DNA from 2 places in the Ventrimonas faecis genome. Region 1 is predicted to be linked to the other one. Evidence: predicted binding sites of a transcription regulator. Region 1 holds the regulator's gene; the other holds the start of a gene.
What was found. The regulator HrcA, encoded in region 1, represses chaperone genes, less so after heat shock. The targets are predictions, from matches to a motif close to TGTTAGCACTCNNNNNNNNNGAGTGCTAACA.
Positions count from the first base shown of each region.

Region 1 (3,419 bases):
TATAGCTCTTGCCGTCGATGGTTACTTTATAGTCGGTACCCATATGTCTCTTAATGGAAGCAATGGTTCTGTCTGCGTTGGTAACTGCCTGACGTTTTGCCGGCTCACCTACCAGACGCTCGCCGGTCTTGGTGAATGCTACAACAGACGGTGTGGTTCTGGAACCTTCCTGGTTCGGGATAACTACCGGTTTACCACCCTCCATAACTGCTACACAGCTGTTTGTGGTTCCTAAGTCAATACCAATAATCTTACTCATGATGTTTTCCTCCTACTCTATTCAAACAAATTTTTGATAATACGCTAAGTATACAGCCGGTTTAGTTTGCTACCTGAACCATGCTGTGGCGTACCACGCTGCCGCGGTACTTGTAACCCTTCTGCAGTTCCATGGCAATTTCATTCTCGCCATACTTCTCATCCTCCACATGCATTACTGCGTTGTGCAGGTTCGGATCGAACTGCTGACCTACTGCCTCGATCGTTTCCACTCCGGCATCCTCCAGAGTCTTCACGAACTGCTTGTAAATCTTTTCAATGCCTTCGGCGAAGGAAGAACCCTTCTCATCCTCCGGCACGGCTGCCAGACCTCTCTCGAAGTTGTCTAACACCGGAAGGATCTTCTCGATGATGTCCTTTGCTCCGATCTCATACATGGCTGCCTTTTCTTTTTCCGTACGTTTGCGGAAGTTATCGAACTCAGCCATCTGACGTTTTAAGCGGTCCTGCAGTTCCTCGATCTGAGCATCCTTCGGATCCTTCTTTGCGTCTTTGGCTTCGCTCTCTTTGGTTTCCTTCTCAGTTTCTTTGGTTTCTGCCTCCTGCTTTTCGGTTCCTGCGGAGGTTTCACCGTTTTCTGCCTGAACCTGCTCAGCCTCGAGATTCTCGCTCTCAGCTTTCGCAGCGCCCTGGTTCATTTCTTTTTCCTTCTGACTCATGGTTTATCGCCTTTCTTTATCGCTGTGGATCCAGCGCTAACTCTCTTCGTTTTTATAAGTGGCATCCAGCTGCTTCATTAAATGCTTCAGCGTGCTGAGTACCCTTTCGTAATCCATCCGCTTTGGCCCGATGATACCGATAGTACCGCGGATGCCCTCGCCCAGCTCATAATTGGCGGTGACCACGCTGCAGTCCTTCATGGTCTGGAGCGGTGTCTCGTCTCCGATGTAAACCTGGATTCCATTGTTGTCTTCCGACTCGTTTACATCTGCAATGAGCTCCTGGAGCTTATCCTTCTGTTCCAGGGTGCTGATCAGCTGGCTTGCTTTCTCGCCCTCGCTCAGCTCCGGATACTTGAAGATGTTGGTGGCGCCGCTGGTGTAGATCTGAAGATCTTCCTCGTCGGCCCGGATGGCTCCGGCCACCTCGTTGAGTACCAGGTCCACGATCTGGCTGTGAACACCGGCCTGCTGTTTCAGCTTTGTGATGACATCCAGATTGATCTGCTCAATGGTGAGGCCGTTGAGCGCGCTGTTAAGCAAAATGTTTAAGTTCAGGATATCTTCCTGGCTTACCGGCTCCGGTACGTTCACCATGGCATTCTTGATGAGGTTTCCCTCCACCACGATGACCACCAGGAGTTTGTTCTCCTCCATCTGGGACAGCTGGATGAATTTCAGCTTGTTCTGATGGTACTGGGGGCCACTGATCATGGCGGCGTAGTTGGTGTTGTTGGCAAGAAGCTGTGCCAGTTTCTTTAAAACCAGCTCCACCCGGTCAACCCGTTTGATCATCAGACTCTTGACCTCGGTGACCTCCTGCTCCTTCTCCTGCATGATCTGGTCTACATAGAAGCGGTAGCCCTTGTCGGAAGGGATTCGCCCTGCCGATGTATGCGGCTGCTGAATGTAACCCATCTCCTCCAGGTCCGACATCTCATTCCGGATGGTTGCGGAACTCAGCTTCAGGTCGGTATATTTGGAAATGGTTCTGGAACCCACCGGCTCACCTGTTTCCAGATAAGTCTTGATGATGGCTTTTAATATAGTAACTTTACGATCATCCAGCTCCATTCTGCCGCCTCCTTTTGTTATTGTTAGCACTCATCATTAAGGAGTGCTAACATTCTGTGATTAATATACTTTACCCCACCTCGTTTGTCAAGAGGTTTACCCGAAAAATCTGTGTTTTTTCTGTGATTCTTTGCATTTTTTCGTTCTGTTCCGGTCTCGTTTTTCTCTGCCTGGAAACTGTATGCCCGGCCCCGCTTTTCGTTTTTTCCTTGACAAATCAGAAAAATCATGTAAAATAAGGTCTTATCGTTCATATATTACAAATTTGTTACATATATTTATTTTGTGTGAATCAAATATTTCATTTTTCCGTAGGGCAGTTTCTGTAACAAATTTGGAAAAGAAAGGAATGATTTTATGTTGAAAAAAAGAACGACTCTCGCAACTTTACTGATTACAGCAATGTTTCTCATCGGAGGTGCTTTCACGGCCCTGGCAGCAGACCTGGATGGCTCTTTCGATGACTTTGAAGGCAATACCATTGTCGGCTGGGGCTGGGATTCTTCCCTGCCAAACACCGGAGTTCCGGTTACTGTTACCATTACCAATAAAGAAACCGGTGAGCAGGTAAAAAGCTTTCACCAGCCCGCTGTCACCTACCGCTCTGACCTGGAAGAAAACGGCATCGGAAATGGCCGCCATGGCTTCCGCATTAACATGAACTGGGACGCGCTGGCAGACGGCGCCTATGTGGTAGAGGGCACCGTAGACGGCAAAGCCCTTTCCAATCCGAAAACCTATGTAAAAGGAGAGACAGCCCAGACCACCGCAGAAAACAATTCCACTGAGGAAAGCCATGAACACACCGGCTTAAAATCCCTCGGCTTCTTCCGCACCACCGGCTACTGCCCGTGCAAACAGTGTTCGGAAGGCTGGGGCCGCCGCACCAGCACCGGCTCCATTGCAAAATCCAGCCATACCATTGCCGTAGACCCGCGCATCATCCCCTACGGCAGCAAAGTCATGATCAACGGTATCATCTACACCGCGGAGGATCGCGGCGGCGGCGTAAAAGGCAACCATGTGGACATCTTCTTCGACACCCACGCCCAGACCCGCCAGCACGGAAAGCAGACCCAGGAAGTATTCCTGGTGCTTGGATAAATAAAAATTGAATTATGAAACAGAACAGGGCCTGGAAGCCGCCAATGTCGGCTTCTCAGGCCCTTAGTCATAAATATAATGTTATTTCTCTAACTGCTCTTTGTAGATCGCAATGACTTTCTTCATTGCTTCCTGTCCCGGAGCGCCGATGGTGGTTCTCTTCTCCACGCAGGTCTTCATGCTGATGGCCTCGTAGACATCTTCCTCGAACACCGGGCTGATGGCCTTGAACTCATCCAGGGTCATGTCATCCAGCGCAATGCCCTTATCGATGCAGAACAGTACCAGCTGGCCTACAATGCC
Region 1 covers NZ_JBBMFJ010000040.1:2,898-6,316, forward strand. The annotation lists gene dnaK (molecular chaperone DnaK) at 1-259, opposite strand, end outside; gene grpE (nucleotide exchange factor GrpE) at 321-938, opposite strand; gene hrcA (heat-inducible transcriptional repressor HrcA) at 975-2,012, opposite strand; gene WMO41_RS14520 (3D domain-containing protein) at 2,415-3,116, shown strand; gene argH (argininosuccinate lyase) at 3,198-3,419, opposite strand, start outside.

Region 2 (3,419 bases), on a different contig from region 1:
GATGGACGCAAACGGCATGGAGCCGGAGCTTCTGGCGAAGAGCGGGGCTAATGCGGCTTATGTGATGCCTTCCCACCAGTTCCCGACGGGAATCGTCATGCCAGTAGGCCGCCGCCAGGAGCTATTAAAGTGGGCGGTGGAAACACCGGACCGCTATATCATAGAAGATGATTACGACAGTGAATTCCGTTACCGTGGAAAACCAATTCCGGCGCTGCAGGGCATGGATCGGAGCGGACGGGTCATTTATCTGGGAACCTTTTCCAAATGTATTGCGCCGGCCATCCGTGTCAGCTATCTGGTGCTGCCGATGCAGCTGCTGGCACGTTACCGCAGCCAGACCTCCTTTTATGCATCCACGGTGTCGCGCATCGATCAGAACATTCTGTACCAGTTTTTGTCGGGCGGCTATTTTGAGCGCCATTTAAACCGCATGCGCGCCATCTATAAAACCAAGCATGATCTTCTGATGGAGCAGATCGAGCCACTCAGGGAACGGTTTGAAATCCGCGGGGAATACGCAGGCATTCACATTCTTCTGACCTCCCAAAAAGGAGAGTCGGAGGAAGAACTGATTCAGAAAGCAGCGGAAGCGGGCGTGAAGGTGTACGGACTGAGCAGTTACTTTATCCATCCGGAGCATGATCACCGGCCAGCCACGGTAGTGCTGGGGTACGCGAGCTTAAGCGAAGCACAGATTATGGAAGGAGTACGGCTCCTTATGGAATGCTGGGGAGCATAACGTACTGAAGTCGGCAGGCATGCCCCGGCGCAAGAATGTGCATGGCAGCAAAAAAGAAGCAGGACACAGAGTTATGAGAACTCCGTGTTCTGCTTCTTTCCTGTTTCAACTGTTTTCGTTTTACGCTTCGGTATCGTCACTGACGGTGGTAGCGGAAGCTTCTTCGACTGCGTTTTCCTCAGATGTAGCCTCTTTTTCTTCCACCGGTTTATCCTCCGGGGTGATATCCTCTGCTTTGTCAGTGGCTTCGGCCAGTTTCTCTGTGGTCTCTTCCACGGCGTCGGAGACGGTTTCTGCTGCGCTCTCCATGGCATCAGCTGTTTTGATGACAGCGTCCTCCACAGCACTTTCTGCCTTTTCTACGGTATCCTCCGCAACAACGGTGGCCTTCTGTGCGCCGTCCCTTGCAACGCTGACTGCTTCACGGGTGTTGTCTGCCACGATGGCAGCAGCATCCTTTACCATATTCTTTGCGGCGCTGGCAGCATCCTTTGCGGCGTTCATCATGTCGCCTGCGGCTACCAGAAATTCGTCCTTGTCTGCGTGAAGGGAAACATAATTGCGGCTCATGGTGCTGTCCGGCACTTCGGTGTCGTCTTCATCCTCAAAATCGTGGAAGTCTTCATCCAGTTCCTTATTAAAAGACCGGTATTTCGTCAGGTAAGAAATGCCGGCTGCAGCAGCGCCTGCAATGGTTAAGAGGGCTGCCAGTTTTCCAAAAGCTTTTTTTGCCATACCCCTGTACTCCTTTCTTTGAACATTCGCTGTGGGTCCATTCCCGGCAGTTACGAATATTCTTTATAAAAGTAATTTTAATACGAAGAGAGTAAAAAAGAAAGGGGAAAGTTATAAAAAATAGATAAAATTAGCACTCAACTATTGACAGTGCTAACAACTCGTGCTATAAATGGTAATGTACATCAGAGAGGGGATTTTAAGAACCCCTTAAATAAAGAAAAGTTTCGTTCACCGTGTGTGGACCGCAACGAAAAAAGATTCGATGTAAGGAGGAGTTATCCATGAAATTAGTACCGTTATTTGATCGGGTTGTATTAAAGCAGCTTGTGGCAGAGGAAACTACCAAATCTGGTATCGTACTTCCGGGCCAGGCAAAAGAGAAACCGCAGCAGGCAGAGGTAGTAGCAGTAGGTCCTGGCGGTGTGGTTGACGGCAAAGAAATCACCATGCAGGTAAAGCCGGGTGATAAGGTTATCTACTCCAAGTACTCCGGAACCGAGGTAGAGGTTGAGGACGAGAAATACGTTGTCGTAAAGCAGAACGACATTCTGGCAGTAATCGAGTAATACATCGCATATATTATAGAAACTGGAGGAATTTGAATCATGGCAAAGCAGATTAAATATGGCGTAGAAGCCAGAAAAGCCCTGGAAGCAGGCGTAAATCAGTTGGCAGATACTGTTCGTGTAACCCTTGGACCGAAAGGAAGAAACGTAGTTCTTGACAAGTCCTTCGGCGCTCCGCTCATCACCAACGATGGTGTGACCATCGCAAAAGAGATCGAGCTGGAAGATCCGTTTGAGAACATGGGCGCACAGCTGGTAAAGGAAGTTGCTACCAAGACCAACGATGTCGCTGGTGATGGTACCACCACCGCAACCGTTCTGGCACAGGCTATGATCAACGAAGGTATGAAGAACCTGGCAGCAGGCGCTAACCCGATCGTATTAAGAAAGGGTATGAAGAAAGCAACCGAGGCTGCTGTTGAGGCTATCGCAAAGATGAGCCAGCCGATCTCCGGACGTGAGAGCATTGCGCGTGTTGCATCTATTTCCGCAGCAGACGATGAGGTTGGCGAGATGGTAGCAGACGCTATGGAGAAGGTTTCCAAAGACGGCGTTATCACCATCGAGGAGTCCAAGACCATGAAGACCGAGCTTGATCTGGTAGAAGGTATGCAGTTCGACCGTGGTTATGTATCCGCTTACATGTGCACCGATATGGATAAGATGGAAGCAAATCTGGACGATCCGTACATCCTCATTACCGATAAGAAGATTTCCAACATTCAGGAGATCCTTCCGGTTCTGGAGCAGATCGTACAGTCCGGTTCCAAACTGCTGATCGTAGCAGAGGATATCGAGGGCGAGGCACTGACCACCTTAATCGTCAACAAGTTAAGAGGAACCTTCACCGTTGTTGGTGTTAAGGCACCGGGCTACGGCGACAGAAGAAAAGAGATGTTAAAAGACCTGGCTATCCTGACCGGCGGTACCGTTATCTCCGAGGAGCTTGGCCTGGAACTGAAAGATACCACCATGGAGCAGCTTGGTCGTGCGAAATCTGTTAAGGTACAGAAAGAGAACACCATCATCGTGGATGGCTGCGGCAACAAGGACGAGATCGCAGCAAGAGTTGCCCAGATCCGTGCCCAGATCGCAGAGACCACCTCTGAGTTCGACAAAGAGAAACTGCAGGAGCGTCTTGCAAAACTGGCAGGCGGCGTAGCAGTTGTACGTGTCGGCGCAGCAACCGAGACCGAAATGAAAGAAGCAAAACTCCGTATGGAGGATGCACTGTCTGCAGCAAGAGCAGCGGTTGAGGAAGGTATCATCGCAGGCGGCGGTTCCGCATATGTACACGTAACCCAGGAGATCAAGTCTGTTGTAGACGCTCTTGAGGGCGATGAGAAGACCGGCGGTAAGATCATCCTGAAAGC
Region 2 covers NZ_JBBMFJ010000003.1:2,841-6,259, forward strand. The annotation lists gene pdxR (MocR-like pyridoxine biosynthesis transcription factor PdxR) at 1-742, shown strand, start outside; gene WMO41_RS02160 (hypothetical protein) at 863-1,477, opposite strand; gene WMO41_RS02165 (co-chaperone GroES) at 1,762-2,046, shown strand; gene groL (chaperonin GroEL) at 2,086-3,419, shown strand, end outside.
Region 2: WMO41_RS02165 (co-chaperone GroES) is a predicted target of HrcA. The motif match lies at 1,606-1,636, and genes of this name have one in related genera.